DNA from 3 places in the Streptomyces sp. NPDC045470 genome. Region 1 is predicted to be linked to each of the others. Evidence: riboswitches for the same ligand, from Rfam matches in the RefSeq annotation. Region 1 holds a riboswitch; each other region holds the start of a gene.

Evidence for each region. Region 1 has a riboswitch for cobalamin ahead of AB0A97_RS09465 (ribonucleoside-diphosphate reductase subunit alpha). Riboswitches for the same ligand answer to the same signal wherever they lie in the genome.
Region 2: it holds a riboswitch for cobalamin, as region 1 does, so the genes downstream of both, AB0A97_RS03130 (HoxN/HupN/NixA family nickel/cobalt transporter) here and AB0A97_RS09465 (ribonucleoside-diphosphate reductase subunit alpha) in region 1, are expected to answer to the same signal.
Region 3: it holds a riboswitch for cobalamin, as region 1 does, so the genes downstream of both, AB0A97_RS37705 (ABC transporter substrate-binding protein) here and AB0A97_RS09465 (ribonucleoside-diphosphate reductase subunit alpha) in region 1, are expected to answer to the same signal.

What each region holds. Positions count from the first base shown of each region.
Region 1 covers NZ_JBEZAN010000002.1:699,534-708,870, reverse strand. The annotation lists gene AB0A97_RS09465 (ribonucleoside-diphosphate reductase subunit alpha) at 1-1,868, opposite strand, end outside; cobalamin riboswitch at 2,025-2,166, opposite strand; gene AB0A97_RS09460 (hypothetical protein) at 2,508-3,857, shown strand; gene AB0A97_RS09455 (hypothetical protein) at 3,981-5,342, shown strand; gene AB0A97_RS09450 (GNAT family N-acetyltransferase) at 5,386-5,895, opposite strand; gene mctP (monocarboxylate uptake permease MctP) at 5,954-7,588, opposite strand; gene AB0A97_RS09440 (DUF3311 domain-containing protein) at 7,585-7,860, opposite strand; gene AB0A97_RS09435 (YbdD/YjiX family protein) at 8,011-8,208, opposite strand; gene AB0A97_RS09430 (carbon starvation CstA family protein) at 8,223-9,337, opposite strand, start outside.
Region 2 covers NZ_JBEZAN010000001.1:716,616-725,952, forward strand. The annotation lists partial or broken gene AB0A97_RS03110 (isocyanide synthase family protein) at 1-359, shown strand, start outside; gene AB0A97_RS03115 (ABC transporter ATP-binding protein) at 470-1,351, opposite strand; gene AB0A97_RS03120 (iron ABC transporter permease) at 1,417-2,682, opposite strand; gene AB0A97_RS03125 (ABC transporter substrate-binding protein) at 2,682-3,794, opposite strand; cobalamin riboswitch at 4,056-4,269, shown strand; gene AB0A97_RS03130 (HoxN/HupN/NixA family nickel/cobalt transporter) at 4,447-5,517, shown strand; gene AB0A97_RS03135 (VOC family protein) at 5,686-6,186, opposite strand; gene AB0A97_RS03140 (DoxX family protein) at 6,287-6,838, opposite strand; gene AB0A97_RS03145 (hypothetical protein) at 7,158-7,424, opposite strand; gene AB0A97_RS03150 (hypothetical protein) at 8,333-9,292, shown strand.
Region 3 covers NZ_JBEZAN010000026.1:31,412-40,748, forward strand. The annotation lists gene AB0A97_RS37695 (MFS transporter) at 1-1,004, shown strand, start outside; gene AB0A97_RS37700 (class I SAM-dependent methyltransferase) at 973-1,722, shown strand; cobalamin riboswitch at 1,812-2,002, shown strand; gene AB0A97_RS37705 (ABC transporter substrate-binding protein) at 2,032-3,081, shown strand; gene AB0A97_RS37710 (iron ABC transporter permease) at 3,078-4,178, shown strand; gene AB0A97_RS37715 (ABC transporter ATP-binding protein) at 4,175-4,993, shown strand; gene AB0A97_RS37720 (ferric reductase-like transmembrane domain-containing protein) at 5,074-6,063, opposite strand; gene AB0A97_RS37725 (VOC family protein) at 6,289-6,705, opposite strand; gene AB0A97_RS37730 (helix-turn-helix transcriptional regulator) at 6,716-7,135, opposite strand; gene AB0A97_RS37735 (prolyl oligopeptidase family serine peptidase) at 7,470-9,337, shown strand, end outside.

The DNA.
Region 1 (9,337 bases):
AGCGAGTTGCGCATACCGGTCTTCGCGATACGGGCGCGCAGCGCCGCCCACCGGTCCGCCCAGCGCGGCTCGGCGTTCGGGTAGTGGTCCGGGTGCAGGACGCCCCGGGCCGTACGCGTCGCGGACCAGGCCGGGTGCGGGCCGTGCCGCTCGGCGAGGCCGGCGGACGCCTCGTACGCCGCGAGCATGATCCGCTCGGAGATACGGGTGGACAGCTCGCGCGCCTCGGGCGAGTCGAAGCCCAGCCGCAGCCGGAAGAAGACGTCCTGGAGGCCCATCAGGCCCAGGCCCACCGGGCGCCAGCGGGAGTTGGAGGTGCCGGCCTGCTCGGTCGGGTAGAAGTTGATGTCCACCACGCGGTCGAGGAAGGTCACCGCGGTGCGGACCGTGGCGTCCAGCCGCTCCCAGTCCATCTCGCCGTTGTCACCCAGGTGGGCGGCGAGGTTGACCGAGCCGAGGTTGCAGACGGCGGTCTCGCCGTCGTCGGTGACCTCCAGGATCTCGGTGCACAGGTTCGAGGAGTGCACGACCTTGCCGGGCTCGGCGGTCTGGTTCGCGGTGCGGTTGGCGGCGTCCTTGAAGGTCATCCAGCCGTTGCCGGTCTGCGCGAGGGTGCGCATCATCCGCGAGTACAGGACCCGGGCCGGGACCTGCTTGACGGCGCGGCCCTCGGCCTCCGCCTTGCGGTACGCGGCGTCGAACTCGTCGCCGTACAGATCCACCAGCTCGGGCGCGTCGCTGGGGGAGAACAGCGACCAGTCGGCGTCCGCCTCGACGCGGCGCATGAACTCGTCGGGGATCCAGTGCGCGATGTTCAGGTTGTGGGTGCGCCGGGCCTCCTCGCCCGTGTTGTCGCGCAGCTCCAGGAACTCCTCCAGGTCCGCGTGCCAGGTCTCCAGGTAGACGCAGGCGGCGCCCTTGCGCCGGCCGCCCTGGTTCACGGCCGCGACCGAGGCGTCCAGGGTGCGCAGGAACGGCACGATGCCGTTGGAGTGGCCGTTGGTGCCGCGGATCAGCGAGCCGCGGGCGCGGACCCGGGAGTACGACAGGCCGATGCCGCCGGCGTGCTTCGACAGCCGGGCCACCTGGTGGTAGCGGTCGTAGATCGAGTCCAGCTCGTCCAGCGGGGAGTCCAGCAGGTAGCAGGAGGACATCTGCGGGTGCCGGGTACCGGAGTTGAACAGGGTGGGCGAGGAGGGCAGGTACGACAGCGTGCTGGTCAGCCGGTACAGCTCGGCGACGTCGGCGAGTGCCCGCTCGCTGTGGTCCTCGGCCAGGCCGCAGGCCACCCGCAGCAGGAAGTGCTGCGGGGTCTCGATCACCTGGCGGGAGATCGGGTGGCGCAGCAGGTAGCGGGAGTGCAGGGTACGCAGGCCGAAGTAGCCGAACCGGTCGTCGGCGCCGTCCGTCAGCGCGCGCTCCACCAGCTCGTCCAGGCGGTCCGCGTGGGTCCGTACGAACTCCGCCGTGCTGTCGGCGATCAGGCCCTCGCGGTGGCCGACGGCGACGGAGGCGGAGAAGGCGACCGCCCCCTCCGCGGCCGCCTCCTCCGCGATGGCGCGGGTCAGCAGGCGGGCGGCCAGCTTGGAGTACTGCGGCTCGTCGCCGATCAGGCCGGCCGCGGCCTCCATGGCCAGCGAGCGCAGCTCGGCCTCGTCGGAACCGGGGTGGCGGCCGCGCAGCGCGGCGGCGGCGATCTTGCCCGGGTCGGTGGCGGGCAGGTCGACGGTGAGGTCGGTCAGCGTGTGCAGCAGGGCGGCGCCGGGGCCGTCCGTGGCCTGGCCGCCGTGGCCCTGCCGGGGCTGCGTGTCCTTCGCGGGCTGCACGACCTGCTCGGCTGCTGCGGGCTCCGTTGGCGCGATGGTCACGTGCTGCTCTCCCTCACTCGGCGGGGGCCTGGGGAGGGCACGGGGCGCGTACGGGCGTGCGGCACCCCCGGTACGGCAAGGGGCGCGCGGGCACACCGCGCAGCGTCCACCGGTCCAACCCGCGAGACCCGGACGTATCGACGTCCGCGCCGGTCCTGGCGCGGGCGTACTGTGGGCAGGTCTTCGGACTCACGGGTGCGGATTGACGCACTTCGTACACCGTTGCGGGACAGTTCCGGATTCGCACCGGATTCCCCTGCGACGACAGCGAGCACGAGCATACATCTTGTGCTGCCTCGTGCACCCACCCCCATATCTTGTGTCGCGTTGGCGCGGGGATGTCCGGAGCCGTGGTATTCGACGGCCGTTCCGGGGCGGTTTCCCGGGGTTTTCCGGGGCCTCCGAGAGGGTGCCACGCGGTGGCTCCGGGGCTGTTCCCGGGGGCCGGGGCCGTTCGCCGGGCCATCCGCCCGGCCGTTCGCCGGGCCGTCCGCCGCGGCCTGGACGGGGGCTGATGCAGGGGGCGTATTGGTGGCGCGGAATGCCCCTGACGCGTTGACCGGGGCTCCTGGAGCGTATTGGCTCCTTGTCTGCTCCGTCGGTCGGCGGGGCGGGTGGGGGCCTTGTGCGAGGGGGAACATGCGAGGAACCGGTGCGGCGCGCGGCGCCGTGCGCGTCGTGGGGCTGATGGCGGGGGCGTGCGTCGTGGCAGGGGTGCTGACGGCGTCACCGGCAGCCGCCGCGGGGCGGGCGGCTCCGGCCACCGAGCGGGTCGGTGTTGCCATGGACGGGACGCAGGGAAACGGTTTTTCGGGCGATCCGGAGCTCAGCGCGAACGGGCGGTTCGTGGCATTCACCTCGGAAGCCACCGATCTGGGGCCCACGGACACCAACGGCCAGCAGGACGTCTACGTCAAGGATTTACGGACGGGAAAGGTCGACCTGGTCAGCGTCGCCGGTGACGGCACGCCCGGTGACGCCCTCTCCGGATCGCCCGGGATCAGCGCCGACGGACGGTATGTGGCCTTCTACTCCGGCGCGGCGAACCTGGTCCCCGGCGACACCAACGGCGAGGGCGACGTCTTCGTCCACGACCGCCGCACCGTGCGCACCGTGAGTCCCACCGCGGGCGCCGGGAGGTCCCCGTACGGATACGGGGTGCAGAACTTCGCCCTCAGCGGCGACGGCCACCGCCTCGCCTTCGGCTCCTACCGCCCGGACCTGGTGCCCGGCGACACCAACGAGCGCCTGGACATCTTCGTCCACGATGTGCAGAAGGGAACGACGCGACGGGTCAGCGTGGCGAGCGACGGCACCCAGGCGAACGCCCCGTCCGCCTTCCCGTCGATCAGCGCCGGCGGCCGCCGGATCGCGTTCACCTCGAAGGCGACCAACCTCACCCCCGCCGGCCCCGGCTTCCGCCGCCCGCCGCCGCAGGACCCCCTGTACGTCCACGACATCGCCACCGGGCGCACCCGTGCGGCGAGCCTGAGCACCACGGGCGCCGTGGTCGGCGTGTCGCCGTCCCCCCGGCTCAGCCCCGACGGCCGGTACGCGGTCTTCTCCGCCCTGGCCGCGGACGTGGTGCCGGACGACACCAACGGCACGTACGACCTCTTCGCCCGCGACCTGGAGCGCGGCACCACCCGGCTGCTGTCCCGCGCGTACGACGGCGCCCAGGGCAATGGCTGGTCCTCCGCCGGGCGGCTCAGCGCCGACAACCGGCGGATCTTCTTCACCTCCGCGGCCACCAACCTGGTGCCCGGCGACACCAACGGCCAGGTGGACGGCTTCGTCCGCGACCTGCGCACCGGGCACGTCGAGCGGATCAACGTCGGTGCGGACGGCGGCCAGTCGGCGTCCTGGACGAACACCGCGGCACCCGACGCCACCGGACGGCTGGCGGCCTTCGACTCGCGCGACGAGGGGCTGGTGCCCGGGGACACGAACGGGACGGGCGACGTGTTCGTCCGGCGGCTGGAGCACTGACGCACTGACGCATGTACCGACCGACGCACCGACGCCGGGGCGCCCGGCCGGAACGGGCGTACGGCGCAGCGGCGCATCGGCACCACCCGGACACCGGCGCACCGACCAGGAGGGGAACCGAACATGAGGACCACCCGCACCACCGCCCGGAGACTCGCCGCCGTGACGGGCGTGTGCGCGCTCGCCGCGCTGCTGCCCGCGACCACGGCCGGCGCCCGTACCGCGCCGCCGTCCGACACGGAGCGGGCCAGCGTCACCGCCGAGGGGGCGCAGGCCAACGGCGGCTCGTCCGGCTCGGCGATCAGTGCCGACGGCCGGTACGTCGCCTTCGACTCCGACGCGAGCGACCTGGTGCCCGGTGACACCAACGGGCAGTCGGACGTGTTCGTGAAGGACCTGCGGACGGGCACCGTCCAGCGCGTCAACGTGGCGAGCGACGGCACCCAGGCCGGCTCCTGGTCGTCCACCCCCTCCCTCAGCGCCGACGGGCGATACGTCGCCTTCGCCTCCGACGCGGCCGACCTCGTGCCGGGCGACACCAACGCCGACACCGACATCTTCGTCCACGACCGCAGGACCGGACGGACCGAGAGCGTCACCCTCGACGGGCGGCCCCCGCAGGGCAAGCAGGGTGCCCAGGCGCCGGTGATCAGCGCCAACGGCCGGTACGTGGCGTTCGCCTCCAGCCGCGAGGACCTGGTGCCCGGCGACACCAACGGCGCCCAGGACATCTTCGTACGCGACCGCAGGACCGGCAGCGTGACGCGGGTCAGCGTCTCCGTCACCGGCGGCGAGCAGGCCACCGGCCCCTCCGCCAACCCGGTGATCAGCTACGACGGCCGCAAGGTCGGCTTCATCTCCAAGGCGGCCAATCTCCCCCCGAAGTCCACCCGGGCCGCTCGCCCGGAGGCCGACCCGCGCCGACCGCACAGCTACCCGTTCTTCCTGCACGACCTGGACACCGGCCGCACGAGCGTGGCGAGCCTCAGCTCGGCCGGCGAGACGGTGGGCGCCTGGAACGCCTCGCTCAGCCCCGACGGCCGCCACGCGGTCTTCTCCAGCCAGTACGGTGAGGTGGTGCCCGGCCATCCGACGGGCCGCCCGGACCTGTTCGTCCGCGACCTCGTCAAAGGCACGACGGAGCAGATGAGCCTCACCCACGACGGCAAGCAGCCGCTGTCCGGGTCCTCCGGCCTGGGCGTGCTGTCCGCCGACAACCGCCGCCTGTACTTCCAGTCCTCCTCCCCGGACCTGGTGCCGGGGGACACCAACGACGCGCAGGACGTCTTCGTCCGCGACATGCGCACCGGCACCGTCGAACGGGCCAGCGTCGCCGCCGACGGCACCCAGGCCCTGGCCTGGTCCTCCAACGCCTCCACCGACGCCAGGGGCCGCCTCGTCGCCTTCGACTCCGACGCGGCCAACCTGGTCCCGGGTGACACGAACGGGGTCTCCGACGTGTTCGTGCGGCGGGTGGGGCCGTAACCTCCCAGCCCGGCCCCGGCGGCCCCCGCCCCGGCCGTCGCTTCTAGGACGCCTCGCCCAGTTCACAGGTGAACGCCCACAGCTCGATGCCCGGCACCGGCTCCCAGTCCCGCTCGGGTATGCGGGTGAACCCGATGCGCTCGTACATACGGTGGGCGTTCTTGATCTGCGGCATGGCGGAGAGCACCATGCGGGACAGGCCGAGGGAGCGGGCGCGGTCCATACAGGCGCGCACCAGCGCTTCGCCGGTGCCGCGCCCGCGGCCGGCGGGGGCGACGGCCAGCATCCGGAACTCGCCCTCGTCGGGACCGGCTATCTCGGCGTACGGGCTGCCGGGAGCGGCGAAGGTCACCGCCCCCAGTACCGCGCCGTCGGCGTCGACCGCCGTCAGCACCTCGGCGTGTCCGGCCCGGTGCGCGACATCGCGCAGCTTGCCCGCATACGGGTCGTCGGCCCCGAACGCCAGCAGCCCGTCCGCCGCATAGGCCGCCACGAGGAGTTCACCGATCGCGTCGAACTCCGCCGGCCGTGCGGCCCTGATCGTGATGTCCATGAGGCAAGTGTGCACCGGGGGTGTGACAACGCCTCCCCCGGCACACCTGCGCCCCGCTTCAGTGCCCCGCCGGAACCCCCGCCGTGGCCGGCGGCAGCTCGACCTGGACGCCCTTGTCGCCCACGTCCGCCGTGTAGTCCTCCGGCGACGTCTCGTCGATGCCGTCCGGGGCCTCGGTGGCGCGCAATACCACCGTGAGGACCACGGTGACCAGGACGTTCAGGACGAACGCGGTCAGTCCGATGTAACCGATCTCGCCGATGCCGGGGATCTCCGCGCTGGAGCCGCCGAAGTGCTTCTGCGTGGGGCTGGCCACCCCGTACGCCGCGAGCGTGCCGTAGACCATGCCGACCGCCCAGCCGGCCAGCAGCGCCCAGCGGTGGAACCAGCGGGTGAACAGGCCGCCGACCAGGGCGGGCATGGTCTGGAGGATCCAGATGCCGCCCAGTAGCTGGAAGTTGATCGCGACGGTCTTGTCCATCGTCAGGACGAAGACCAGCGCGCCGACCTTGACCAGCAGCGACACCAGCTTGGCAACCTTGTGCTCCTGTGCGGGCGTGGCACCGGGCCTGAGGAAGTCCTTGTAGATGTTGCGGGTGAAGAGGTTCGCCGCGGCGATGGACATGATCGCGGCGGGGACGAGGGCGCCGATCCCGATCGCGGCGAACGCCACGCCCGTGAACCAGTCGGGGAACATGTCCTCGAAAAGCTGCGGGATCGCCAGCTGCCCGTTCTGCACCTTGATCCCGGCCGCCACCGCCATGAAGCCGAGCAGCGCGAGCAGCCCCAGCATCAGGGAGTACAGCGGCAGGATGGTGGTGTTGCGGCGGATCACGTTGCGGCTGCGGGAGGACAGCGTCGCGGTGATCGAGTGCGGGTACATGAACAGCGCGAGCGCCGAGCCGAGTGCCAGCGTCGCGTACGCCCACTGCGCGTTCGGCCCGCTGGCCAGCTCCCCGCGCGGCTTGCCGGTAGCCGGGTTCTTCTGTGCGAAGGCGTCCTGGGCCACCGCGAAGATGTGGTCGAAGCCGCCCAGCTTGATCGGGATGTAGATGATCGCGACGACGATGACCAGGTAGATCAGCCCGTCCTTGACGAACGCGATCAGCGCGGGCGCCCGCAGCCCGGACGAGTAGGTGTACGCCGCGAGCACACCGAAAGCGATCAGCAGCGGAAGGTCCTTGACGAACCAGTGGGTGTTCGCGCCGCCGCCGACGCCCATCACGTCCAGCACCGCCTGGATGCCGACGAGTTGCAGCGCGATGTACGGCATCGTGGCGAGGATGCCGGTGAGCGCCACGGCCAGCGACAGCCCCTTCGAGCCGAACCGGCCGCGGACGAAGTCGGAGGTGGTGACGTACCCGTGCTTGTGCGAGACCGACCACAGGCGGGGCAGGAAGGTGAAGATCAGCGGGTAGACGAGGATCGTGTACGGGACCGCGAAGAACCCGGCCGCGCCCGCCGCGTAGATCGCCGCGGGTACGGCGACGAAGGTGTACGCGGTGTACAGGTCGCCGCCGAGCAGGAACCACGTCACCCAGGTGCCGAAGCTGCGGCCGCCCAGGCCCCATTCGTCGAGGTTGTCGGACTGCGCGGCCCTGCGCCAGCGCGCCGCCAGGAAGCCCATGACCGTGACGGCCACGAAGAAGAAGATGAAGACGGCGAGCGCGACGCCGTTCACGCCGTCCTTCACCGCGTCGCACCCCCCTTGCGCAGCCGCTGTTCACGCTGGACCAGCTTGTAGGCGATCATCGTGAGCGCGGTCGAGATCAGCACCCACAGCATCTGGTACCAGTAGAAGAACGGGATGCCGATGAGCGTCGGCTCCACCTTGGCGTACGAGCCCACCCACAGCATCGCCACGAAGGGCGCGACCAGGCACAGCCCGGCGATCACGCGGCTGGGCGTGACGACCGGGGCGGCTCTGTCCGCTGGTGTTCCGGCTGATTCGGACGGCTCTGGCATGGCCGTGGCTCCGTTCCCTGGCGGTCCCTTGGTGATCACGCGTGCAATGGGCAGGAAATCTAAGCCAGGGAAGTTGTACGCGTCACTACCTGTCCGCATATCGGTACGGCAACGACGTACGCCGCCTCCGCCGCGGCGGGCCCCGCCGCCTCAGCAGCAGCGGAAGCCGGAGCGGGGGTCGTCCTCGCGCGCGTCGGCCCGTCGCCGCTCGAACTCACGGCGGCCGGGCACCGGCGCGTCGGGTGTGTGGTGCCGGACATGCGCGACGTACCGCTCGTACGCGCTCTCGCCGGTCAATTCCCGTACGTACCAGCGGATCCAGCGCAGCCCGCGCCGGGCCGCCGCCACGGCCGGTGCCGCGCTCACGGCCCGCTCCGTTCCGCGGCAGCCAGCTCCGCCTTCTCCTCCTTGGAGGCCACCAGCCCGGCGGGCGCGACGATCGCCGACCTCACGTACGGGGCCTCGCTGAGCCGGGACGCCTCGGGACGGCGCAGGTGGCGCACGCAGACCCGGGCGGCATCCGCGATCACCGCCACGATCAGCAGGGCGAGCACCGCCGACAGCACGCCGTCCACCGTCGAGTTGGTGACCACCGTGTGCATGTCGTCCATGCTCTTGGCGGGCGGCAGCACCTTCCCGGCGTCGATGGCGTCCTGATAGGCCGAACGCTGGGTGAAGAAACCGACCTTGGGGTCACCGGAGAAGACCTTCTGCCAGCTCGCGGTGAGTGTCACGGTGGCGTCCCAGGCGAGCGGCACGCCTGTGATCCAGGCCCACTTGAGGCGGCCGGACTTCACCAGCAGGGTCGTGCAGACGGTCAACGCGACCGCCGCCAGAAGCTGGTTGGCGATGCCGAAGACCGGGAAGAGCTGGTTGATGCCGCCGAGCGGCTCGTGCACGCCGACCCACAGGAAGTAACCCCACAGCGCCACCACGGCCGCGCTGCACAACACCAGGCCCGGCTTCCAACTCACCCTGCGGAACGGCTTGTAGATGTTCCCCAGCATGTCCTGGAGCATGAACCGGCCGACCCGGGTTCCCGCGTCCAGCGCCGTGAGGATGAACAGCGCCTCGAACATGATGGCGAAGTGGTACCAGAACGCCTTCATCCCGGCGCCGCCGAAGACCTGCGAGAAGATGTCCGCGACCCCGACGGCGAGGGTGGGCGCGCCGCCCGTACGGGACAGCAGGGTGTGCTCCTCCACGGCCTTGGCCGCGGCCGCCAACTGGTCGGGGGAGATGCTGTATCCGAACTGGGCGACGGCCTGGGAGGCCGACTGCACGGTGTCGCCGATCACCCCGGCCGGCGCGTTCATCGCGAAGTACAGTCCCGGGTCGATGATCGACGCCGCCACCAGGGCCATCACCGCGACGAACGACTCCATGAGCATCGAGCCGTAACCGATCATGCGGATCTGGGTCTCCTTCTGCACCATCTTGGGCGTGGTGCCGGAGGAGATCAGCGCGTGGAAGCCGG
Region 2 (9,337 bases), on a different contig from region 1:
TGGACTCGCTGCGCGCCGAAACCCGGAACCCGGCCGCCGACGGCGGCGAAACGCTTCGCGTCTACCGCGGCATCACCCGCTTCCTGTTCGAGGACACCACCGGCTTCGAAGGCACCCGCTCCGCCCTGCAACGTGCCTGCCGCACCCGCGCCTACGGAGTCGTCCAGCGCAGCCGCGCCTGGGGTGCGCTGATCGCCGAGCACCATCCGGACGCCGTCCGGCTGTCCATCCATCCGCAGCCGCCCGGCACGGCGAAGTTCGGCATCCGCCTGCTCGACGCGCCCGACGTGTGGATGACGCCGTGGCACGCCTGCGTGCTGCGCGACGCGGACGGCGGTGTACGGCTGATGCGCGCGGCGGACGCGGCGCGGCTCGGACGGCTCGTCCACCGGGACGGCCGCCCGAGCCATTACGTGCAGGACGTGAACGAGGCCGGGCGGCCGGCACCGGCTCGGACGACGGCCATGGCTCAGCTCCCCTGCCCCACAACGGCATCCGCAACGGCATCCGCAACCGCATCTGCCCCTGCCTCTGCCTCTGCCTCTGCCTCTGCCTCTGCCTCTGTATCCACGACGGCACCTGCGACTGCACGCTGATCGAGGGCGATCAGCGGGTCCCCCGTCAGCGGGTGGTCGACCACCGCCGCCCGTACCCCGAACACCTCGGCCAGCAGCTCCGGTGTCAGCACCTCGCGCGGCGCACCGGACGCCACCACCGTCCCTTCGGAAAGCACATGGAGCCGGTCGCAGACCGAGGCCGCCGCGTTCAGGTCGTGCAGGGAGACGAGCGTCGTACAGGCCCGGCCGCGCAGCAGGCTCAGCAGCTCGACCTGGTGCCGTACGTCCAGGTGGTTCGTCGGTTCGTCCAGGACGAGGACGTCCGGTGCCTGGGCGAAGGCGCGGGCGAGCAGGGCACGCTGCCGCTCCCCGCCGGAGAGCGCCGAGAACCGCCGCCCGCCGTGCTCCGCCAGCCCCACGTCGGCCAGGGCGCGGGCCACGGTCTCCCGGTCGGCCCGGTCGTCGCCCGCGAACGCCCGCTTGTACGGGGTGCGGCCCATCGCCACCACCTCGTGGACGGTGAGTTCGAAGTCGCCGCCGCGTTCCTGGGGCAGGGCGGCGATGTGCCGGGCGGTGCGCGACGGCGGCATGGCCCGGATGTCCTCCCCGGCGAGCAGCACCCGGCCCGCTTCGGGGTTCAGATGCCGGTAGACCGTACGCAGCACCGTGGACTTGCCGCTGCCGTTCGGGCCGACCACACCCGCGATCTCACCGGGCGCGGCCATCAGCCGCACCCCGGCCACCACGCACCGGCCGGCGTAGGACACCCGCAGGTCCTCGATGTCGATCCGCATGCCCTGCCCCGTGGCCGCTTCCGTACGTACTCCTCCGCCGGCCGTGCCGGTGCCCCTCCTCGCACTCATGCTCCCGCTCCCGATCCCAGCCGCCGGTCCAGCACGTACAGCAGTACGGGCGCGCCGATCAGCGCCGTCACCACGCCCACCGGCAGTTCCTGGCCGTCCATGGCGGTACGGCACACGATGTCCACCACGACCAGCAGGAGCGCCCCGGTCAGCGCGGCCAGCGGCAGCAGCCTGCGGTGGTCGCCCCCGACGATCAGCCGGCACAGGTGCGGCACCATCAGCCCCACGAAGGCGACCGCCCCGGACACCGACACCAGGACACCGGTGAGCAGGCTGGTCACCACGAACAGCAGCCGGCGCAGCCGCACGACGTCCACGCCGACGCTCGCCGCCGTCTCGTCCCCCATCGTCAGCGCGTTCAGCGCGCGGGCCCGCGCCTGGAGGACCAGCAGCCCGGCCGGTACGGTGACGGCCGGCAGCAGGAGCGTGCCCCAAGTGGCGCCGCCCAGGCTGCCCATCAGCCAGAACAGCACGCCGCGCGTCTGCTGCTCGTCACCGGCCTGCAGTACGAGGTAACTGGTGAACCCGGCCAGGAACTGCCCGATGCCGACCCCGGCCAGCACCAGCCGCAGCGGCGCGAAGCCGCCGCCCCGGCGGGCCAGCGTCCACACCAGCGCGAACGAGGCGAGCGCCCCGGCGAAGGCGGCCGACGACAACCCCAGGCCCCCGCCCAGCCCGAACACCCCGCCCGCCCCCGCCACGGTGCCCGCGCCCAGCACGATCGCGGCCACCGCGCCCAGCGAAGCGCCGTTGGAGATGCCCAGCAGGTACGGATCCGCCAGCGGGTTGCGCACCAGCGCCTGGGTGGCCGTACCGACGAGCCCGAGGCCCGCGCCGACCAGCGCGGCGAGCAGCGCCCTCGGGACCCGCAACTGCCAGACGATCAGGTCGTCCGTCCCCGGCCGGGGCGGCTCGCCCCCCAGGCGCCGGAACACCACCGACCACACCTCGGCCGGGGCGATGTCGGTGGCACCGAGTGCGACGGCCGCGGTCAGCGCGACGAGCAGGGCGACCAGCAGCCCGAGAGCGAGCCAGACGGCACGGGCCTGGCCGGGCCCCCTTCCCTCGGCACCTCCGACCCGCCCTTCCTCAGCACCTCCGACCCGCCATTCCGCGGCGCCTCCGGCCCGTCCTCCCTCAGCTCCTCCAGCCCGCCGTTCCTCGGCTCTTCCGGCCCGCCCGTCGTCCTGCCCGACGGCTCGCCCGAGGTCCGGCCCCGGAGCCTGCTCGACGGCCTCCCGCCTCGCGCCCGGCGCTGCCATCAGCGGTCCGCTCCGGGCTCGGCCAGGCGGTCCGGGTAGAGCGTCGCCGCGATCCGCCGCACCGTATCGGCATTGCCCACCCCGGCGATGGTCGTCTGCTCCGAGCCGATACGCAGGAATTTCCCTTCCCGCACCGCGCGCAGCCCCGCCGTGGCCGGGAATTCCTTGAGGAACTTCTCAGCCTCGTCGAATGCCTTCCCGGTGGCCGCGGCACTTCCCCGGTTCCGTACGCCGAGCTGGATCCAGTCCGGGTTCTTCGCGACCACGTCCTCCCACGACACCGGCTGGAAATCGCTCGCGCAGTCCGCGAAGATGTTCCGCGCCCCCGCTTCGGTCAGCACCGCGTTGGCCACCTGCCGGTTGCAGACCGCCACGGGCTGTTTCGTCCCCGCGTCGAAGTCGAAGAAGAAGTACGACGGCCGCTTCGCCGCAGGCACGTCGGCAAGGGCCGCACGTACCGAGGAAACCTTCTTCTCCATCTCCGCCACCAGTCGCCCCGCACGGTGCGAGGTACCCGTGACCTGCCCGAGCCGCCGGATGTCGGCTTCCACCGCGGACAGGTCCCGCTGCGGCACCTTCTTGCGCGGCGCACACGCCGTAGAAGCCAGATAGACGTGCTTGATGCCCGCCGCGGCGAATTCCTCCTCGGTCGGACCGGTCGCCGCGCCGCCCATCATGCCCATGGACGCGAACGTGTCGATATAGACATCGGCTCCGGACCCGAGCAGCTTCTCCTTCGGGATCACCGTCTTCCCCAGCACCGGGACGCGTTGCGCGCGGGCGTCCAGTTCGGGAGGCAACGTGCCTTTCCCCGGCGGGAATCCGGTACCGACGACCCGGTCGCCCGCTCCCAGCCGGAGCAGCATTTCCAGGCTCGCCGCATTGCTCGTGACAATCTTTCGCGGCGCCTCGGAAAACGTCGTCCGCCGCCCCTCGCAATCGGTGACCGTGGCGGGAAAGCCACCCGCTCCGCCGCCCCGCCCGTCCGCGGCGTCCGCCGCCGCCTGCCCGCCGGAACTACCGCAGCCGGTGGCCAGCGCGGCCACCCCCAGCACCCCCACGATCGCCGCCACCGACCGGCCTCGCCACGCCGACCGACCTTCCGGCACCATCCGGCCTTCCCAAGCCGACCGACCTTCCGGTGCTGCCCGGTCTCCCGACACGGACCGGCCCTTCGACACCGACCGGCCCTTCAGCACCGGCCGGCTCCCGGCCACCGGCTCCACCAGATCCATCCGAGGACGCATACGTCCGCTCTCCCTGCCTCTCGACCGCCCGAGGGCCCGCGCGTGCGGGCCCGGGACCAGGTAGTCGAGCGGACGGCGCCCCGGGTTCCCGCCGTATTGGTCCGATGACCACACCGCGGCCGGGCGTTAGAGTGTGCGGGCCGTGGTGTCGGGAAGACCGGTGAAGACCGTCAGGTCCAGACCGGAGCGGCCCTCGCCACTGTGATCGGGAAGTTCCCGCCCCGTTCCGTACGCGCCCCGCGCCCGTACGGAGCCACTGGCCGCAGCCCGCGACCGGGAAGGCAGGGGCGGGCGCGCACACCCGTCAGCCAGGAGACCGGCCACGGCATCTCACGAACTGATCCACGAGGTGCTGGAGCGTGACCACCGGATGCCCCCGTCCGCCAATTCCCCTTCCCCTTCCCCTTCACCGTCCCCGTCTTCTCCCCCCTCCCCCTCCCCCTCCACTTCGCCGTCCCCGCCGTCCGCTTCCGCGTTCCGCTGGCGGCGGCAGGACACCGTGCGGACCGCCGGGCTGATGGCGGTCATAGCCGCCCTGCACGTCATCGCCTTCGGTGTGCTCTTCCTGCTGGTCGTGCCGCAGCACTACGCCGTCGGGTCGCAGGTCTTCGGGGTCGGTCTCGGCGTCACCGCGTACACCCTCGGTATGCGGCACGCCTTCGACGCCGACCACATCGCCGCCATCGACAACACCACCCGCAAACTGATGGCCGACGGCAAGCGCCCGGTCTCGGTGGGCTTCTGGTTCGCGCTCGGGCACTCCAGCGTGGTCGTCGCCATGGCGGCGCTGGTCGCCGGCGGCGCGCAACTGGCCGGCACCCTGCTCGACGACGGATCGAGTGCCCACCAGGTGCTCGGCACCGTGGGCACCACGGTCTCCGGCAGCTTCCTCTACCTCATCGCCGCGCTCAATCTGGTCGCGCTGGCGGGCATCTGGCGGGTGTTCCGGGCGATGCGGCAGGGCCGGTACGACGAGGCGGAGCTGGAGCAGCACCTCGACTCCCGCGGCTTCATGAACCGCGTACTGGGCCGCTTCACCCGCTCCATCACCCGGCCCGGCCAGATGTACCCGCTCGGCCTGCTCTTCGGTCTCGGCTTCGACACCGCGACCGAGGTGACGCTGATGGTGATGGCGGGCAGCGGCGCGGCGGCCGGTCTGCCCTGGTACGCGATCCTGGTGCTGCCGCTGCTGTTCGCGGCGGGGATGAGCCTGTTCGACACGCTGGACGGTACGTTCATGAACTTCGCGTACCAGTGGGCGTTCTCGAACCCGGTGCGCAAGGTCTACTACAACCTCACGATCACCGGTCTGTCGATCGCCGTCGCCTTCTTCATCGGGACCATCGAACTGGTCACCGTCCTGCACGAGAAGCTGAACCTGACGGACGGCGTGACCGGCTGGATCTCGGCGATCGACCTGGACAACGTGGGCTTCATCATCGTCGGCCTGTTCGTGGTGGTCTGGGCGGCGGCGCTGGCGTACTGGCGGCTGGCCGGGGTGGAGAAGCGCTGGTCGGCGCGGGCCACCGAGGCGACCGGGGCCCCGGAGGCCGCACGGGCCCCGGAGACGGCCGGGGAGACCGCCTGACCCGTCGCCCGACCTACCGGGCCCGACCTACCGGACCCGGTCTGTCCGCTCCCCGCCCCGCCCTTCATCAGTGGGGGCCGGGCCACCGCCCCCACCCGCCATCGGCAGGGTCGGCCGCCGCCCCACCCTCCACCGGCAGGGTGGGGCGGTGACTGCTCCCGCCCTGCCTCAGGTCGCCGAACCGGCCGCCGCGCCCGTCTTCAGATCACGGCCCCAGCGCGCCAGCTCGGCTTCGAGGTCGAGCGGGCGCAGCCGGTCCGGTTCGTCCGGGCCCGGCCAGTCCGTACGGGGCACCCGCCACATGACCTCGAACTCGTTGCCGTCCGGGTCCTTGGCGTACAGCGACTTGGACACCAAGTGGTCGGTGGCGCCGACCAGCGCGCCCCGCCCCGCCAGGTCCGCCGCCACGTCCGCCAGCTCCCCGAGGGTGCCGACCTCCCAGGCCAGGTGGTAGAGCCCCACCCGGCCGTGCTCGGGGCCCGGCGCACCGGCGCCGACCGCGAACAGTCCGAGATCGTGATCGTTGGCGGTCCCCTCGGCGCTGAGGAACGCGGCCCTCCCCGGTATCTCGGTGTCCACCCGGAACCCCAGCGTTTCCGTGTAGAAGGCCACAGCGCGCGCCACGTCCCGTACGTAGAGCACCGCGTGATTCAGCCGCCGCACTGCCACGTCAATCCCTCACCTTCCGCTTCTCCCCGCACCCATCACTTCACGGCACATCACGTCATGCCACACTCGGCTCCCCCGGCTCCACCCGGCTCGCCAGGAATCAGTCGCGCACCAGCAGCATCACGAACGCGACGATCACGCCGAACACCAGGGCGGCCACCCCGTACGCAAGGCGGTGGTTGCGCAGGACCGGGAGCAGCCGGTCGACCGCGTACCGGCCGGGGCCGGTCAGTGCCAGGGCTCCCGCGCCCGCCGTGAGCAGCAGCTCGTACTCGACGCCCTCGGGCGCGAAGAAGCCGCCGCCCCACTTCACCGCCAGCGCGTTCACCATCGTCCCGACGACCGCCGCGCCCGCCAGCGGCGTCAGCAGCCCGAGGACCAGCCCGAGGCCGCCCAACGTCTCGCTGAGGCCCGCCACCACGGCCATGGCCTTGCCGGCCGGGTAGCCGCTGGCCGTGAAGAACTGTCCGGTTCCGTCCAGCCCCGGTCCGCTGAACCAGCCGAACAGCTTCTGCGCACCGTGCGCAGCCATGGTCAGGCCGACCGCGAGCCGCAGAACCAACAGACCGATGTCGTACGCGTGCGGGGTCGCGGCATGGCGGTCGTCGACGCCGCTGCCGTAGTCGCGAAGGGGGCTGAGGGGGGAGGACATGCGAGCGCTCATTTCTGTCTGTCTGGTCCGTCCGGACCGGCGTGCCCTACGGGAGGACCGACGCCGCCCCGACGGAAGTACTTGAAACTTCAAGTCAAACACCGACGATACACATCACTTGAAAGTGAAACAACACCCCCACCCCTCACCCTCCGAACGCCACCCCACACGATGCGTAACCCTTAAACCTACCCCCCACACCCCCACCACACACCGCATCCACACCAAGACCCACCCCACCCCACCCCCAGAAAAACCACTCCCCAACACCGCCCACCCCTCCCTTCCCTCCCCTCCCCCCTCATCTCCCTCTTCCTCCTCATCCCCCTCCCCCTCGCCCACCTCTGCCGCCCTCTCCCCACCCCTCCGCAACCGCCCACGTGTCCTTGTCCCCACCGCGCCACTCGACGAGCCCCGGAGTGTCCAGGTCGATGTCCTCGGCATCCGGCGCCAGCCCCGCATGCCGCAGGAACTCGGCGACATCACCACGCCCGTGCGCCAGCCCGACGATCTGCCCGTGGACAGTGACCCGCCGCCCACCGGACGAGGAGGGCGGGTGGACGATCACCGGCGGATGCTCAGCCATGCTTTCAGCGTGCACCGAGACCGCCCACCACGCATGTCGGCCGCACCGCACCATGCCGGCCCCATTGCCGGAGAGCTGCACGGAAGCGCGCCCACCGATACTCACCGAACCAGCGTCGCCGGTCGTGGCGTTGACGTACGGAACAACCGCGCCAGGCTTGACGAGCCGCCCGGCGTCCGCGACGCACCACACGGCAAAGCCGGCGCACCGCCCCGGCACGCGACATCCAAACACCGTCCGACCAGCAACATCGACGTCAACCCCAAATGCCGAAGACCCCCCGTCAAGATCGACGGGGGGTCTTCGCGCTGGTGGGCACAACAGGATTTGAACCTGTGACATCTGCTTTGTAAGTTCGATCAGCGGTTGGCCCTGGTGGCACCGCCCGCCGTCGCCGGGTCCGCGTAAGGGTGCTTGTGTACATTCAGGTCCGACGTCGTTGATGTCAGCCGTGGATGTCAGGCTCCTTGCGATCCGTAGCCCACCTAGATCGGCGTAAGAGACGGTCGCACAGATCGGCGCACGACCCAGCCCAGCCACCCATGGGCAGAGCCGGTCGCCCCGGCTACCACACTTCGTCGCCGTACAGCGACCACAGCCCAAGATCCGGCGGCTCGTAACGCCCGACACACAGCCGGAGCATCCAATTGGGCGACGGCCACCATCAACCGGCTCCTCTACCCAAAGCACCTGCTGGAGGTTGTGCGCCGCGTTGCAGCGAGTCACCGATGAAGGAGCCGACGGCGCCAGATGCGCGAATGTACATTTAAGGCGCGTACATGATCAATCCGTACAAGCTCGCTGGCTCGTCTCGGCTGGCGAGTCACCACATCTCATAGCCAGCTCTTCAACTACCTTTGTACCGCATTCGGGGTAAGTCTCGACAGGTAAGCACCTAAGCTACCAACATGCGACGTCAGCAACTTGAACTACTCACCATTCAGGCCGTAGAGCGGGTACTAACTGGAAACGGAAATGAAGATTCACTGATCGAATTCAAGTCAGAATGGCCTGACGTTTCAAAGTCCAGGCAATTGGCCGGCCACGCCAACAGCGCTCAGGGTGAGGAAATAATCTGGATCATCGGAGTGAATGAGAAGCAACGGAAGCTGACCCACCCAGCAAAACCCGACCTGGCGACTTGGTGGGCACAGGTAGGAAAAAGATTCGACGGACAAGTTACTCCAGAAATGACGGACCTCTCCGTTCAGATCGGCCACCACGGATCGGTAACTTCCCTTCTCTTTCAAACAGATAGAGCACCTTACGTCGTGATCACAGAGGCAGGCGGTAAAACAGAAAGAGATGTACCGATTCGCGATGGCACGCGCACTCGCAGTGCAACACGATACGAACTACTTCGCCTGCTGACGCCGGCCACCTCAGTACCAACATTCTCCTTGCTTGGAGGGGAAGCGCATCTATCTTCGCCCGTGACTGGCTACGAATGGTTCTTCGATGGCGATGTGGCCTTCTATGCAGAACAGCCAATCGGGAACTCGTGCTTCCTCCCAGCGCATGGCATGTCTGGCCTGCTCACCATCACGGTGGAGGAGGGCGAGCCTCTACAGCTACCCCTCACCGTAACCCCCAGTCACAACTACCGAGATGCCAGCGGCACTACATGGCGAGCCGATGGTGCACTTATCGACGGACCTTCCCGCTTCGCCGTTCACATGAATTACCAAGGACCTGACTTCTATTTTTCGGCGCCCGATAAGGCCAAGGAAATCCACGCAAGGCTCGAATTCTCAGTTGCCGGAGCACAGCGACGTGCGATCGCAACCGTCCCCTTCTCGTCTCCCACGCCATTTCATATGCCATCGCAAGGACGCCGTCTCGCCGTCAGGGTTTCCAATACCGATTAGCCCACTGGACTCAAGTTTTTGTCGACCACTCGTCCCAAAACTGTC
Region 3 (9,337 bases), on a different contig from region 1:
TCGCGGCGTTCCTGGCGGCGCTGCGGTGGCCGCCGGTGGCGGTGGCGGCGCTGATCCTGACCTGCTGCGGCGCCGCGCTGTACCTGCCCGCCAACAAGGCGTACCTGGTGCACGGTGTGGCCGAGGAGCGCCGGCCCGCGTTCCTGTCCGCGGGCAACGCGGCGCTCAACGCGGGGATGGCCGTGGGCCCGCTCGTCGCGGGGCCGTTCGTGCTGTCGTCCCCCGGCCCGCTGTTCCTCGTCGTGACGGCGCTGTTCGCCGTGGTGGCCGTGGGGCATGCGCGTCTGCCGGCGGTGGGGCCGGAGAAGGACCGGTCCAGCAGCGCACCGGCGTCCGGCCAGGGCCTGCTCACCGGTATCGCCGTCCTCCCCTTCGTCGCCAACGGCCTGGCGTTCTACCTCTACTTCCACTTCCAGCACTACCTCGCCGTGTACGCCGTCGAGCGGGCCTCCAGCGAGTTCTACAGCCTGGTGCTGCTGACCTGCTTCGTCCTGGTCATCGTCGTCCAGCCGCTCGCGTCGGGCGCCATCCGGCAGATGAGGTACCCCGTCGCGCTGGCGATCGGGTTCGCGGGCCTGGCCGCCGGGATGGCGGTCCTGGCAGCCGGTACGCGGACCGCCCTGCTGGCGGGCGGTGTCCTCATCACGCTCGGCGACATCGTGCTCTTCCTCAAGAACGACCTGGAGGCCCTGCGCCGCAGTCCGCGCTCGGACGCCGTGGTCTTCGGACAGCAGCGGCTCGCCGCCGGCCTGGGCGCCTGTGCCAGCGGCGTGCTGGGCGGGCAGCTCTACGGCTTCGGCGAACGCGCCGGGCACGCGGGCTGGTTCTGGCTGTTCGCCGCGGCCCAGTGCGTCCTGCTGCCGCCGCTCCTGCTCGCCCTGCGGCGCGGGCGCGGCACCGCTCCCGCCGACCTCACCCCCACCACCCCCCGCACGGACCTCACCGACCTCACGGAAGGAACACCGGTACCCGATGACGCACACGGGCGGATTCCAGGACGATGACTTCTGGACCGAGTTCTACGACTTCCTGTTCTCCGACGGGCGCCACGCCCAGGCCGAGGAGCTGCTCGACACCTCTCCCCTGCTGGCCTTCCCGGCCGGGGCCCGGGTGCTGGACCTGTGCTGCGGCCCGGGGGTGTTCACCGTTCCGCTCGCGCGCCGGGGATTCGGTGTGACGGGTGTGGACCGCAGCCCGGCGATGCTGGACCGCGCCCGGAAGCGGGCCGCCGACGCCGGAGTCTCCGCCCGGTACGTCCAGTCCGACATGCGGGAGTTCACCGAGCCCGGGGCCTTCGACGTGGTTCTCAACATGTTCACGTCCTTCGGCTATTTCGAGGACCCCGCCGACAACGCCCGTGTGCTGCGCACGATGCACGACTGCCTGGCGCCCGGCGGGACCCTGCTTCTGGACATGGCCGGAAAGGAACTGCTGGCCCGAAAGGTCACACCGCCGAAGGTGGTGCAGCGCGGTGACGACCTGCTGGTGCAGACCGACACGGTGCTGGACGACTGGGCACGGTTGCGCAGCGACTGGGTGCTCGTGCGGGGCGACCGGGTGACGCGTACGAGCCTGGTCTGGTTCGTCTACAGCGCCGTGGAGTTGCGGCGGATGGCCGGGGAGGCGGGCTTCCAGGAGGTCGAGGTCTTCGGTGGCTTCGACGGCCGCCCGTACGACCAGGACGCCGAACGGCTGGTGCTCCGGGCGGTCCGCGCGGCGTGACCGGGGCGCCGGGCCGCACGGCCGGCCCGGCGCCCGCACACCGTAGACGGCGCGCGGAACCGTACGCGCGCCCTTTGCCCCCGGTCCGACCGACCGTAATATCACCTGGTCATCACCGCGACGGGAGACAGGAAGCCGGTGCGATTCCGGCGCGGTCCCGCCACTGTGACCGGGGAGTGACCCTTCATCAGGCAGATCGGGCCACCGCGCGCGGCGCGGGAAGGCCGGGGGGGGCGTCGATCCGGGAGTCAGGACACTGGCCTGTCGCGGGCCCGTTCCGAGGAGCGCGGACTCCGCAGGAGGCTCTACGTGTACGACGGCACGACCCGTCCCCCCTTTTCTTCCCCCGCCGCCCGGCGGCGCCGGTTCCGGCGCGTCGCGGCACCTGCGGTGGCCCTGGCCCTGTCCGCCGTCCTGCTGGGCGGCTGCGGCACGGCGCGGGACACCGCGGGTGACGCGGAGCCCGCGGCCACCGCGGCGAAAGGTTTCCCGGTCACCATCGACAACTGCGGCATCCGTACCACCTACCGGAAGCCGCCCTCCCGGGTCCTCACCATCCACCAGCACCCCGCCGAACTGATGCTGGCGCTGGGACTCGAGGACCGCATGATCGGCACCGCCTTCCCCGACTCGGCCGTCCTGCCGGAGCTGCGCAAGGACTACGAGGCGCTGCCGAAACTGGCGAAGAAGGAGCCGTCCTTCGAGACCGTTCTGGAAGCCGATCCGGACCTCGTCTACGGCGGGTACGCCAGCGCCTTCGCCGAGAACGAGGGCCGCTCGCGCAAGGCGTTCGCCGACGCCGGGATCAACACCTACCTCAACCGCGAGTACTGCGGGAAGAAGCAGGTGTCCATGCAGGACGCGTACGACGAGGTCCGCACCGTCGGCAGCATCTTCGGCATCCGGGAACGGGCCGACAAGCTGGCCGCCGACCTCAAGGCGCGGGTGGACCGGGCCACCGGGGCGGTCAAGGGCGCCCCCGCCGTACCGGTCTTCGTGTACGACAGCGGCGACAAGGCGGCCTTCACCGCCGGCGGCAAGAGCCTCGGCACCGAGATCATCCAGCTCGCGGGCGGCCGGAACGTGTTCGCGGACCTGGACAAGGTCTTCGGGGACGCGTCCTGGGAGCAGGTAGTCGACCGGAAGCCCGAGGTCATCGCGATCTACGACTACGCGGGGGCCGGGAGCGTCGAGCAGAAGAAGAAGTTCCTGCTGTCGCAGCCCGCGCTGGCCGACGTGCCCGCGGTCAAGAACAAGCGGTTCGTCGTCCTGCCGCTGACCGCGACCCTGGTGGGGGTGCGGCCGCCGTACGCGGTGGAGGAGCTGGCCCGCGCCCTGCACCCCGAGCGGTTCCGGTGACCGCCGCCGCCGGGACGGCGGTCGTCCGCGAGCACCGGCACGAGACGCCGCCGCGCCGCCGGTCCTTCGCCGTCACCCTCGTCGTTCTCGGGGTGTTGCTGCTGGTCTCCGCCACGGCGGGGATGGCGATCGGGTCGGTGCACGTGCCGCCCGGCGAGGTGTGGGGCATCGTGACCCACGCGCTGGGCGCCGACCTGCCGGACCCGGGGTGGTCCCGGGCGCGCGAGACCATCGTGCTGGACGTACGGGCTCCGCGGGTGGCGCTCGGCGCGGTGACGGGCGCGGGACTCGCGGTGATCGGTACGGCCATGCAGGCACTGGTCCGCAACCCGCTGGCGGAGCCGTATCTGCTGGGTGTCTCCTCGGGGGCGTCCCTGGGCGCCGTCATGGTGATCGTCTTCGGGGTGAGCCTGTTCGGTCCGGTGTCGCTGTCGGCCGCCGCCTTCGCCGGCGCGCTGCTGACCCTGCTGCTCGTCTACACGACGGCGCGTACCGGCGGGCGCATCACCTCGGTACGGCTGGTGCTGTCGGGAGTGGCGATGGCGGCGGTCCTCACGGCGGTGATGGACATCCTGCTGCTGACCTCCGACCGGGGCAACGAGGCCCGGGCGGTCCTCGCCTGGACCCTCGGGGGCCTCGGCGGGGTGCAGTGGGGCACGTTGTGGCTGCCGGGCCTGGCGCTGCTGCTGGGCATCGCCGTCCTGCTCGTCCAGGCACGGTCGCTGAACCTGCTGCTGGCGGGCGAGGAGGCCGCCACCACGATGGGGCTGGACGTGGCCCGGTTCCGGGCCCGGATGTTCGTCCTGCTCTCGCTCGTCACCGGCGTCCTGGTGGCCGCGGCCGGACCGATCGGCTTCGTGGGCCTGATGCTGCCGCACGTGGTGCGCCTGTTCGTGGGCGGTGACCACCGCCGGGTGCTGCCCGCCGCCGCACTGGCCGGCGCGGTGTTCCTGATCTGGGCCGACATCGCGGCGCGTACCGTCGCCGCGCCCATGGAGATCCCCGTCGGTGTGCTGACCGCACTGTGCGGCGGACCGTTCTTCCTGTGGCTGATGCGCCGGGACGCCCGCCGTACCGTGCACCGAGGAGTGGCATGAGCGCGACCGAACTGACCGTCGACGGCCTCACGCTCACCGCCGGGGCACACCGTCTGGTGCGCGACGTGTCCCTGGCCGCCCGGCCCGGCGAGGTGGTCGGCCTGGTCGGGCCCAACGGCAGCGGCAAGTCCAGCCTGCTGCGCGCCGTCTACCGGGTGCTGCGGCCCGACGCGGGGCAGGTCCGGGTGGACGGCACGGACGCCTGGTCGCTGCCGGTGCGGCGGCTGGCCCGCACGGTGGCCGCCGTGGTGCAGGAGTCGGCCGCCGACTTCGACCTGACCGTGCGCGAGGTCGTCGCGATGGGCCGCACACCGCACAAGCGGCTGCTGGACGGAGACAGCGCCGAGGACGCCTCACTGGTGGCGTGGGCTCTGGAGTCGGTGGACGCGGCCGGGCTGACGGACCGGTCCTTCGACCGGCTCTCCGGCGGCGAGCGCCAGCGGGTGCTCATCGCCCGTGCCCTGGCCCAGCGGCCCTCCCTGCTGGTCCTCGACGAGCCGACCAACCACCTGGACGTACGGCATCAGTTGACGGTGCTCGGCATCCTGCGCGGGCTGCCCGCCACGGCCCTGGTGGCACTGCACGATCTCAACCTCGCCGCGTACTACTGCGATCGCCTGTACGTCCTGTGCGAGGGGCAGGTCACGGCATCAGGGCCACCCGCCGAGGTGCTGACCGAGGAGCTGCTGGCCGAGGTTTACGGCGTGACGGCCGAGGTCACCGTCAGTCCGCGTACGGGTGCGCCGCAGGTGTCGTTCCTGCCCGGGGAACGCGACCGGCCGGCCGTGGCGGTGCCGGGGCCCTCCGGTTCCTGAGTGGCCGGGGCGGTGCCGGGGCAGTCGGATCGGGCGGTCGCGGGTCACTCGGGTTCCTGAGCGGCCGGGGTGGTCGCGGGTCACTCCGGTTCCTGGCCGGCCGGGGCGGTCGCGGGCGGCTCGTCCGGCCGGGGCCGCCCGCCGTCGTGTCCGGAGAGGACCACGGCCAGCAGCCCGACGATCACGGCGGCGGCAGCGGCCCGGCCCGCGGCCCGGGCCGTCCAGCGCAGCGGCGCGGCCTCCGCCTGCCGACCGGGCGCCCCCAGGCGCTCGGCCCGCCGCGCGGGACGCAGCAGCCGGAGCAGGAGCAGCACCGAGACGGGCAGTTGGAGCAGCCACAGGACGGTACGCGGCCACTCGTCGTACCAGACGTTGGTGCCGTACAGCAGCGTGTGCCAGACGCTCAGCACGTACACGACGATCACGAAGCGGTGCAGTCGGCGCCAGGCGTTCGCGCCGATGCGGTGCCGGACGTAGAAGAGCAGCCCCAGCGGGACGGCGAGATACAGGGCGCCCTGGCCGATGGGGATGGCCAGCTTGCCGGTCCCCGAGTCGTACCAGCCCGGCACGAACGTGTCGGCGAACGCCGACCACAGGCGCGCCACCCAGGCCGTCCCGCCCGCGTCGCGCACCAGTTCTGCACCGAACATCAGGGCGTGCGCGAGCATCAGCGCCATCGTCGTCAGGCTCGTGGTGCGGTGCCAGCGCTCCAGCACGGCCCGGGAAACCGGCAGCCTGCCGGGCCGGGGGCCGGACAGCAGCAACCCTAGGATGACCGTTCCCCACGACCAGAGCAGCCCCGACCAGCCGAACGCCTGGCTGAGCAGATACATCCAGTAGGTGCCGGGGTCGTTCATGAAGGGCATGACCGCGACCGTCGCGGACGCGCCGGACCGCATCCGCAGGTACAGGAAGACGAACACGGCGACGGTGACCACCACCGCGGCACCGGCGTCGGGAAGGGCCGCCTTGAGGTCGGCACGCAGCGGGACGCGGCCGGCGGTGCGTCTGTCCCGCACCGGCGCCGGCGGCGGTGGCGTACTGCCGCGGCCTGTTGTTTCGGGGTGCATGCGGGGCCCTTCGGACAGCTGTCACCAACGCGTTGTACGTGCCGTACAAGTGTGGCTGGAGAGGTGGGCGTTGTTGAGGAACTATCCAGCCAGAGCAGGCGTCGCCGCCGTCCTCGCCACCCCTGCCGCCGCCGCTGCCGTCCCTGCCGTCCACGGGCCGGGCCACTCCCCCCTGTGGAGGTACGGGGAAGCGGCCGGGCCGTCCTCAGGCGCCGCGCGCCGCGCTCACTGCTTGCGGGCCTGGTTGAAGCGCAGCATGTTGCCGGACGGGTCACGGAAGGCGCAGTCGCGGACGCCGTACGGCTGGTCGACCGGCTCCTGGAGCACCTCCCCGCCCGCGGCGCGGATGCGCTCGAAGGTGGCGTCGCAGTCGCCGGTCGTGAAGATGACGGCCCGCAGCAGGCCCTTGGCCAGGAGTTCCGCCATGGCCTCGCGGTCGGCGGGCGAGGCGTTCGGGTCCGCGAGAGGCGGTTCGAGGACGATGTTCACGTCGGGCTGCGACGGTGCGCCGACGGTCACCCAGCGCATCCCCTCGAAGCTGACGTCGTTGCGCACCTCCAGGCCGAGCACATCCCGGTAGAAGGCGAGCGCCTTGTCATGGTCGTCGACGGCGATGAAGCAGGTCGAAAGGCTGATATCCATACGGACAACGCTACGGGCGGGGAGCGGGCCGCGCTTCTCCGTTCCTGACCGGTCGCGTGTAGATCTTGGCGTAACAGGCGGGGATGGCGGCGCCGTCGTCGTGGCTGCGGGCCCGGTACGCGCTCGGGCTCTCGCCCACCAGCTCGGTGAACCGCGAGCTGAACGACCCCAGCGAGGTACAGCCGACCGCGAAGCAGACCTCCGTCACCGACAGGTCGCCCCGCCGCAGCAGCGCCTTGGCCCGCTCGATGCGGCGGGTCATGAGGTAGCTGTACGGCGTCTCACCGAAGGCCGCGCGGAAGCTGCGGGAGAAGTGGCCCGCCGACATGAGGGCGGTGCGCGCCAGTGCCGGGACGTCGAGCGGCTGCGCGTACTCGCGGTCCATCAGGTCACGGGCCCGGCGGAGCCGGACGAGGTCCTCCAAGGTCACGGAGCCATCATCTCACGGTGGGAGGGGGCCCGCCCGGCCGGACGAAGGATGTGCCTCTTGCGCAAAGGTCTCCGCGGCGGCCTCCGGGAGCAGCCCGGAGGGCGCACCTGGTCCCGCCCGGAGCAGTGATGCGCACGCCCTCGAAGCGCGGAAGGACACAGACCGCAGAGGCACAGTGACGCGGAGTCCACAAGCCCTACAGAAGAGACATAACACCTGAACACATGTACACTTGTCGAACGAAGCCCCGCGGTTCCCCCGTCCGCGGGGCTTCGTCATGTCCGCGTGCCGTCAGGCGGTGGAAGCCGGGACGGCGTGATGCCAGAGTCCCGTCATGACTCCCGCTGATGACTCCTTCCGTTCGCCCGGTGTCACTTCCGAGACATCCGCCGAACACAACTCCCCCGCATGCGACCGCCATTCCGCCGCACGCGTCCGCGACGCCGCCGCCTTCCCCGGGCAATTCGCCCGGACCCGGCGCTTCTCCCTCGGCGTGCCGCGTCAGTTCGGCGTCTCCCCCGACGGCCGCCGTGTGCTCTTCGTCCGTACGGGCGGGGGCAGCGACTCCGTGGGCCGGCTGTGGGTGTACGAGGGCGGTGCGGAGCGGGTGCTGATCGATCCGGTGGCGCTGGGAGCCGCCCCGGCCACAGAGTCCGAAAAGACCGCAGAGACGGCAGAGGCGCAGCTACCCGAGGCCGAGCGGGCGCGGCGCGAGCGGGCACGGGAGTATTCCACCGGTGTCGTGGGGTATGCGACCGACGCGGCGGCGCGCGTGGTGGCCTGCGCGCTCTCGGGCGCACTGTGGGTGGTGCGTACGGACGAAGGCGCCCCCGTCCGCGTACGGACCGCCGGGCCGGTCGTCGACCCCCGGCCCTCTCCGGACGGGCGGCTGGTGGCGTACGTGACCGATGGATCGCTGCACGTCGTCACCCTGGAGCACGGAAAGGACCGGCAACTGGCGGCCACCGAAGGGCCGGACGTCACCTACGGCCTGCCCGAGTACGTGGCCGCCGAATCGATGGGCCGCTCGCGCGGCTACTGGTGGGCCCCGGACAGCCGTCACCTCCTGGTGGCCAGGGTGGACACGTCCGGCGTGGAACGGCGCTACATCAGCGATCCGGCGCACCCCGAACGGCCGCCGCGCGCGATGGCCTACCCCTCGGCCGGGACGGCCAACGCGGAGGTGTCGCTCCACATCGTGCCGGTGGCCGCCACCGGGGAACGGCGTGTCGAGGTGGCGTGGGACCGGGCCGCGTACGTCTACCTCGTCAGCGCCCGGTGGGACGGCCACGGGCCGCTCATCGGCGTACAGACCCGCGATCAGCGGACGCTGCGCACCCTGGCGGTCGACCCCGGCACCGGCGCGACCCGGACGCTGCACGAACGCACCGACCCCGCCTGGACCGAGATCGTGCCCGGCACCCCGGCCCGTACGGCATCGGGGGCCCTGGTCCTGCCCGAGGACACGCCCGGCACCCGCCACCTGAACGTCGGCGGCACCACCGTGACGCCACCCGGACTACAGGTGCGGGAAGTCGTCGCCGTGGAAGGCGAGCAGGTGTGGTTCACCGCCGACGAGGAGCCGACGGAGGTGCATGTGTGGCGGTGGGCCCCGGCGGACGGCCTGACCCGGTTGAGCAATGGGCCTGGGCTCTTCACGGCCGCCGCCGGGGGCGGCACGGTGGTCCTCAGCGGGCTCACACCGGAGGGACCGGTCGTCGAGGTGCGGGGCTCCGGGCCGAAGGCAGCGGTCGGGGCCGCCCGGGCTGCCGGGACCGCCGGAACCACCAGGGCCGTCAGGACCAACGGGGCCGTCGGGGCCGTCGGGGCCGTCGGGGCCGTCGGGACCATCGCCTCGCTCGGTGAGGAGCCGGTCGTCACCCCGCGCCCGGAGCACCTCCTCCTGGGGCGGCGGGAGGTGCGCGGTGCGCTGTATCTGCCCTCCTGGCACGAGCCCGGTACGGGCACACTGCCGGTGCTCCTCTCCCCGTACGGAGGCCCGGGCATCCAGCTCGCCGTACGGGCCCGCACCTGGTCCGCCTGTGTGGCGCAGTGGTTCGCCGAGGAGGGCTTCGCCGTACTGGTCGCGGACGGCCGCGGCACCCCCGGCCGGGGCCCGGCCTGGGAGAAGGCCGTCCACGGCGATCAGCTCACCCCCGCCCTGGAGGACCAGACCGACGCGCTGCACGCTGCCGCCGCGCG